One region of the Actinacidiphila sp. bgisy144 genome, then DNA from elsewhere that is predicted to be linked to it. Evidence: riboswitches for the same ligand, from Rfam matches in the RefSeq annotation. Region 1 holds a riboswitch; each other region holds the start of a gene.

Region 1 (2,242 bases):
GCTCGGCCTGGGAGACGCGGTGCCCGGTGAAGGGGTCGCTGAGTAGGGTGCCGAAAGTGATGGTCCCGATATCCATGTGCACGGTCCTCTGGCGGGTTGACGGAAAGCCCTCAAAGTAAAGTACAACGTGCATGGTAAATTGGGCAACGGACGACGACCCGTATCGGAGGCTTCCCCTGAGTACCCCACCGACGGCCCCCGCCCGCAAGGCGGCACCGGAGCGCCCCGGCCCCGCCCGAACCGGCGGGCGGGCCGGCAAGCGCGACGCCATCACCCAGGGCGCCCGGACCGTCTTCGGCCGCGAGGGCTACAGCCGCACCAGCATCGAGGCGATCGCCGCCGAGGCCGGCGTGTCCACGCGCACCATCTACAACCACTTCGAGGGCAAGGACCAGCTCTTCTCCGACGTGGTCCACGACAGCGCCGGGCAGGTCGCGGACGCGTTCGTAGCGACCGTCGAGAAGCAGGTGACCGGCACCGACCCGCGCGCCGACCTGCTCGCGCTCGGCCGCGCCTTCGTCGGCCAGCGCACCCAGTTCCCCGAGCACTTCGCGATGATCCGGCAGATCAAGGCCGAGGTGCAGCACTTCCCCGCCGCCGTGATCGACGCCTGGCAGCAGGCCGGGCCGCAGCGCGTCCAGCGGGAGGTCGCCCGGCGGCTGGAGCAGCTCGCCGGCGCCGGGCTGCTGCGCATCCCCGAACCCGCCCGCGCCACCGTGCACTTCATCGCCCTGGTGACCTCGGAGATCACCATCCGCCCCCACGGCAGCCCGCCGCTGGGCGCGGCCGAGATCCGCGACTGCGTCACCCGCGCCGTCGACGCCTTCCTGCACGGCTACGGCACCGACCGCCCGTCCTGACCTCCGCTCCGCACTCCCCTCGCGCGGCCCTTCCCGTCAACTCCGGGCGGGGCCGCGGCCGTTGGCACCGGGCCCTGCCCCCGCGCCGGTGCGGGCCCTCCGCGCCCCGTGATCCGGCCGGCCGGGCGGGGCGGCGCGTTTGGTAGCGTGCGCGTGCCGTGGTGCACGGGAAACCGGTCGGAAGCCGGTGCGGCCCTCGCCACTGTAGTCGCGGAGTTCCGCGGCCCTGCGCCGACCGTCCCCACGACGGTCGGGGCCACTGGGCGGACCGGCAACGGACGCCTGGGAAGGCCGGCCGTGGAGCGTCGACGCGAAAGCCAGGAGACCGGCCACGGCGCGACATCTTCCACGAGGGTTTGGAGTACACGTGCCGAGCAGCGCCCTGCGCCCGTTCCGCCATATCAGCCGTCTCATACGCCCGGGCGCCCGGGCCCGCACCCGCCCGCTACGGCTGCCGGCCGCCGCCGCGGCCCTGCTGGCCACCGGGTGCCTGGCCGCCTGCACGGGGGCGCCCGCCGCGAGCGGCCCGGCGTCCTCCGCCACCGCGCGCAGCAGCATCGCCCCGGTCAGCGTGCGCAGTTGCGGCGTGGCCACCACCGTCGCCGCGCCCCCGAAGCGGCTGGTCACCCTCAACGAGGGCGCCACCGAGGTCGCCCTCGCGCTGGGCCTCCAGTCGCGGATGGCCGGCACCGCCTACCTCGACGACACGATCCCGGCGAAGTGGAAGGCCGCCTACGACTCCGTGCCGGTGCTCAGCAAGGAGTACCCGTCCAAGGAGAAGCTCCTCGCCGCGCGCCCCGACTTCCTCTACGCCTCCTACACCAGCGCCTTCACCGGCAAGGTCGCCGGCACCCGCGCCGAGCTGGCCGCCGAGCACATCGGCTCCTACCTGTCGCCCTTCGGCTGCGCGGACGCGAAGCAGGTGCCCACCGCGTCGTTCGAGGCGGTGTGGGGCGAACTCGCCGACATCGCCGCGGTCTTCGGGGTGCCGCAGCGGGCGGCCGCGATCGAGCGGCAGCAGAAGACGGCGCTGGCCGCACTGGCCGCCCAGGGCGCGGGCAAGGGCCTGGACGTGCTCTGGTACGACTCCGGCACCAAGTCCCCCTACGTCGGGGCCGGCCACGGCGGACCGCAGACCGTCCTGGACGCGGTCGGCGCGCACAACGTGTTCGGCACCCTGAAAGGCGGCTGGCAGAACGTGAGCTGGGAGCAGGTGGCCGCCGCCGACCCGGACGCCATCGTGCTCGCGGACGCGAGCTGGGACAGCGCCGCGGCCAAGATCTCCTATCTGGAGCACGACCCCGTGCTGAGCCGGCTCGCCGCGGTGCGCCGGCGCGCGTTCGTCGTCGTGCCGTTCTCGGAGTCGACGCCCGGCGTGCTCC
Region 2 (2,242 bases), on a different contig from region 1:
CCCCCGAGGACATCGCCGAGGTGGCCGCCTTCCTGGCCGGCCCCGCCGGCCACTGGGTCAACGGCCAGACCGTCCGCGCCAACGGCGGAATCATCTAGGAGGCAGGAACAGCCATGACACCAGCCACGACACACCGCACCGGTCCGAAGGTCATCGTCGTCACCGGCGCCTCCAGCGGCATCGGCAACCTCGCCGCCCGCTTCCTGGCCGGGGCCGGGCACACCGTCTACGCGGGCATGCGCGCCACCGCCGACCGCAACGCCCCCCGCGTGGCCGAACTCGCCGCGTACGCAGAGGCGGAGGGCGTGGACGTGCGCGGCATCGAGATGGACGTGCAGGACCAGGCGTCAGTCGACGCGGCGATCGAGCAGGTCACCGCCGAGCAGGGCCGGCTGGACGTGGTCGTCCACAACGCCGGCCACATGGCGCTGGGCCCGGCCGAGGCGTTCACCCCCGAACAGCTCGCCGCGCTCTACGACGCCAACGTCCTGTCCACCCAGCGCGTCAACCGCGCCGCGCTGCCGCACCTGCGCCGCCAGGGCGAGGGGCTGCTGGTGTGGGTGGGGTCGTCCTCCACCCGCGGCGGCCACCCGCCGTTCCTCGCCCCGTACTTCGCGGCGAAGGCGGGCATGGACGCACTGGCCGAGAGCTACGCCGCCGAGCTGGTCCGGTTCGGCATCGACACCGTCATCGTGGTGCCGGGCGCCTACCCGTCGGGCACCAACCACTTCGCCCACGCGGCCCGGCCGGCCGACACCGTACGGGACACCGCGTACGACGAGGCGTACGGCGCGGTGCGCGACTCCATGGCGCAGGCGCTCACCGACCTCTTCCCCGCGGGGCGGACCGTGGACGAGGTCGCGGACGAGATCGTCCGGGTGGTCGGACTGCCGCAGGGCGAGCGGCCGTTCCGCACCCACATCGATCCCAGCCGCGACGGCAGCGAGGTCGTGTCCGCGGTCAGCGACCGCATCCGCGCGGAGTTCTACCACCGCATCGGCATCCAGGAGCTGCTTCCCGAGCACGCCTCCCTCTGAGCCGGCCGCGCGCCCACCTGCCGGCGCGGGGCCGCAAAGCCGCAGGCAGGCCCGGTTGACGGGGTTTCTCCGGGCGTGGTGAACTGCCGGGAGCAATGCGGCGGCAGGAGAGGAAGTCGGTGCGAATCCGACGCGGTCCCGCCACTGTCACCGGGGAGTGCACTCCCGAAGCTGGAGGCCACGGCCGGCGCACGCCGGCGGGAAGGCCCGGGAGTGCGTTGATCCGGGAGCCAGGAGACTCTCACCGCCGGTCACGTCGAGCCAGGGCGCGGACCCTGAGTGAGGACTTCGCCATGCCCTGCACGCAGGCGGCACCCGCCCTGGCGGCCGCCGGTACCCGGATATCCGCGGCATGAGCGGCCGCCACCGTGCCTACGCGTACGGCGCCGCACTCGGCTTCCTCGGCGACCTCCTGATCGGCGACCCGCGCCGCGGCCACCCGGTGGCCGGGTTCGGGCGGGCCGCCGGCGCCCTGGAGCAGCGGATGTGGCGCGACGACCGGGGCGCCGGCAGCGCGTACGCGGCGCTGTGCGTGGGCGGCGCGGTGGCCGCGGCCGCCGTCGCCGAGCGGGCGGCCCGGCGCCGCCCGCTGCTGGGCGCGGCGCTGGCCGCGGCGGCCACCTGGTCGGTGCTGGGCGGCACTTCGCTCGCCCGGGAGGCCCGCACGATCGGCGCGGCGCTTCAGGCCGGCGACCTGGCCGCCGCCCGGGACCGGCTGCCGCACCTGTGCGGGCGGGACCCGGCCGCGCTGGACGCCGACGCGCTGGCGCGGGCGGTGGTGGAGTCGGTCGCGGAGAACACCTCGGACGCGGTGGTCGGCGCCCTGGTGTGGGGCGGGCTCGCGGGGGTGCCCGGGCTGGTCGGCTTCCGTGCCGCCAACACGCTGGACGCGATGGTCGGCCACCGCTCCCCGCGGCACCTGCGCTTCGGGTGGGCGGCCGCCCGGCTGGACGACGCGGCCGGCTACCCCGGCGCGCGGCTGACCGCCCTGCTCGCCGCGCTGGCCGGGCCGTATCCGGGCAGCGCGCTGGCCACCGCGCGCCGGGACGGGCCGCGGCACCCCTCGCCCAACGCCGGGCCGGTCGAGGCCGCGTTCGCGGGGGCGCTGCGGGTGCGACTGGGCGGCACCCTGGCGTACGGGGGGCGGGTCGAGCACCGGCCGGTGCTGGGCGCGGGGTTCCGGCCGCCGCGGCCGGCCGACATCG
Region 3 (2,242 bases), on a different contig from region 1:
AGGCCGAGGAGGGTGCCGAGCGTGGACAGCGACCGCTGGAGGTCGTTGATCCAGATGTTGCGGCCGTCGACGACACCGGCGACCAGGCGCTTGCCGGGCAGCCCGCCGACGGCGGCGAGGTGGTCGAGGTTGGCGGCGGCCGGGCCGGTGAAGTCCAGCGCCAGGCCCTCGACGGGGGCCGCGGCCAGCACCGGCAGCGCCTCGCCGAGCCGGTCGAAGTAGGACGCGACGAGCAGCTTCGGCCGGTCGGCGGCGCCGCCCAGCGACCGGTACGCGCGCTCGGCCGCGGCCAGTTCGGCCGGCGTGCGGTCCTGCACGAGGGCGGGCTCGTCGAGTTGCGCCCACGCCGCGCCGGCGGCCCGCAGGTCGGCGAGCACCTCCGCGTACACCGGCAGCAGCCGGTCCAGCAGGGACAGCGGCTCGAACCCGGCCGGCGCGCCGGGCGCGGCCTTGGCGAGCAGCAGGTAGGTCACGGGGCCGACGAGCACCGGCCGCGCGTCGTACCCGAGCGCGAGGGCCTCGCGCAGCTCGCCGACCTGCTGGGAGGAGTCCGCGCGGAAGACGGTGTCCGGACCCAACTCGGGCACCAGGTAGTGGTAGTTGGTGTCGAACCACTTCGTCATCTCCAGCGGCGCCGTGTCCTGGGTGCCGCGGGCCATCGCGAAGTAGCCGTCGAGCCGGTCGGCGGCGACGGCCGCGCGGTGCCGCTCGGGCACGGCGCCGACCATGACGCTGGTGTCGAGCACGTGGTCGTAGTACGAGAAGTCGCCGGTGGGCAGTTCGTGGAGGCCGGCCCCGGCGAGCTGCCGCCAGTTGGCGCGGCGCAGGCCGGCGGCGGTCTGCCGGAGGGCGTCGGCGCCGACTTGGCCCTTCCAGTAGCCCTCGACGGCCTTCTTCAGTTCCCGGTGCTGTCCCTGGCGGGGGTAGCCGTACACGGTGGCCCGTGCTGCCGCGGCTGCGGACTTCGCTGACACGGAACTCTCCTTCGCGAGATGTCTCCCTGGCATCCCGGCGACGGGACGAGGGTGCGAAGGCGGCACACCGGACCGGTACGGACCCGGCGCACCGACGACGGCGCGCGCTCGTCCACCTGCCTGCCCATGTACGCCGACCCGCCCACGAGGTCACCGGGACTTCCGCACGCGAACGGTCGCGTACGGGCAACGGGCAGGTCTTCGGACTCGCGGGCACGCCTGCCGGGGGCAGACACCTACTGGCCGTCGCTTCCCAGGTCCGAGGCGGACCCAGTGCGTCTGACGGCGGTCGTTCCCACTCACCGCTGCGGGGCAGTCCCGGATTCCCACCGGGTTCCCTCTTGCGACGCGCCTGCCTGGCGGGCAGGGGCGAACCAGCTGCACCCGCCAGCATAGATCGCGCGGGTGCCGCCGGGCCGCCCCTTTTCCCGTCCCGGCGCTCCCGGCCGGGGTGTTCCACCCGGCCGGGGGAGCATCAGGCGGGGAACGTCAGGCCGGTACCGGTTCCGCCTGCGCGGCTTCCTCCTCCTGCGGCGAGGTGGGCACCGTCAGCGCGATCAGGGCGCCGAGCAGGGCCGCGCCCGCGCAGATCCCGAAGAGCAGCCGGTAGGCGTGCAGGGAGGGTATGGCCTGGCCGCCCAGCACGATCACCTGCGAGGCGAACAGGGTGCCGCCGACCGCGCTGGCCAGCGAGCTGCCGACGGAGCGGAAGAGCGAGTTGAGGCCGTTGGCGGCCGCGAGGGCCGAGCGCGGCGCGGCGAGGTTGATCAGCGCGGGCATGGCCGCGTACGCGATACCGGTGCCGGCCCCGGCGATGCTGGTGCCGAGGATGATCTCCCACAGGTGGCCGGTGAGCGCGATCCGCACCACGAAGCCGGCCGCCACGATGGTCGCGCCGATGGCCAGGGTGATCTTCGGCCCGACCGCGTTGGTGATCGCCGCCGAGGCCGGCGACAGGATGAGCATCGCCACGCCGCTGGGCAGCAGGCACAGGCCGCCCACCACCACGGACGAGCCGAAGCCGTAGCCGGTCACCCGCGGCGCCTCCACGTAGGAGGCGGTGCCGATGAGTGTGGCGAACAGCGCGAAGCCGACGCAGACGGACGCGACGTTCGTCAGCAGCAGCGCGGGCGCGGCGTTGACCCGGACGTCGACCAGCGGCGAGGCCGCGCGGCGTTCCCAGACCACGAACCCGGCCAGCAGCACCGCCGCGGCGACCAGCAGGCCGATCGTGGTCGGCGACGACCAGCCCCAACTGGACGCCTGGC

The links. A riboswitch is a leader RNA that binds a small molecule or an ion and turns the genes downstream of it on or off. The one in region 1 is predicted to bind cobalamin.
Region 2: it holds a riboswitch for cobalamin, as region 1 does, so the genes downstream of both, AC3EVP_RS13150 (cobalamin biosynthesis protein) here and AC3EVP_RS05890 (ABC transporter substrate-binding protein) in region 1, are expected to answer to the same signal.
Region 3: it holds a riboswitch for cobalamin, as region 1 does, so the genes downstream of both, metE (5-methyltetrahydropteroyltriglutamate--homocysteine S-methyltransferase) here and AC3EVP_RS05890 (ABC transporter substrate-binding protein) in region 1, are expected to answer to the same signal.

What each region holds. Positions count from the first base shown of each region.
Region 1 is NZ_JBYIRM010000004.1:33,999-36,240, reverse strand. Features, by position in the region: gene AC3EVP_RS05900 (LLM class flavin-dependent oxidoreductase) at 1-76, opposite strand, end outside; gene AC3EVP_RS05895 (TetR/AcrR family transcriptional regulator) at 132-860, shown strand; cobalamin riboswitch at 1,003-1,208, shown strand; gene AC3EVP_RS05890 (ABC transporter substrate-binding protein) at 1,228-2,242, shown strand, end outside.
Region 2 is NZ_JBYIRM010000009.1:49,877-52,118, forward strand. Features, by position in the region: gene AC3EVP_RS13140 (SDR family oxidoreductase) at 1-98, shown strand, start outside; gene AC3EVP_RS13145 (SDR family oxidoreductase) at 114-1,037, shown strand; cobalamin riboswitch at 1,147-1,278, shown strand; gene AC3EVP_RS13150 (cobalamin biosynthesis protein) at 1,390-2,242, shown strand, end outside.
Region 3 is NZ_JBYIRM010000044.1:11,113-13,354, reverse strand. Features, by position in the region: gene metE (5-methyltetrahydropteroyltriglutamate--homocysteine S-methyltransferase) at 1-974, opposite strand, end outside; cobalamin riboswitch at 1,150-1,368, opposite strand; gene AC3EVP_RS33515 (MFS transporter) at 1,464-2,242, opposite strand, start outside.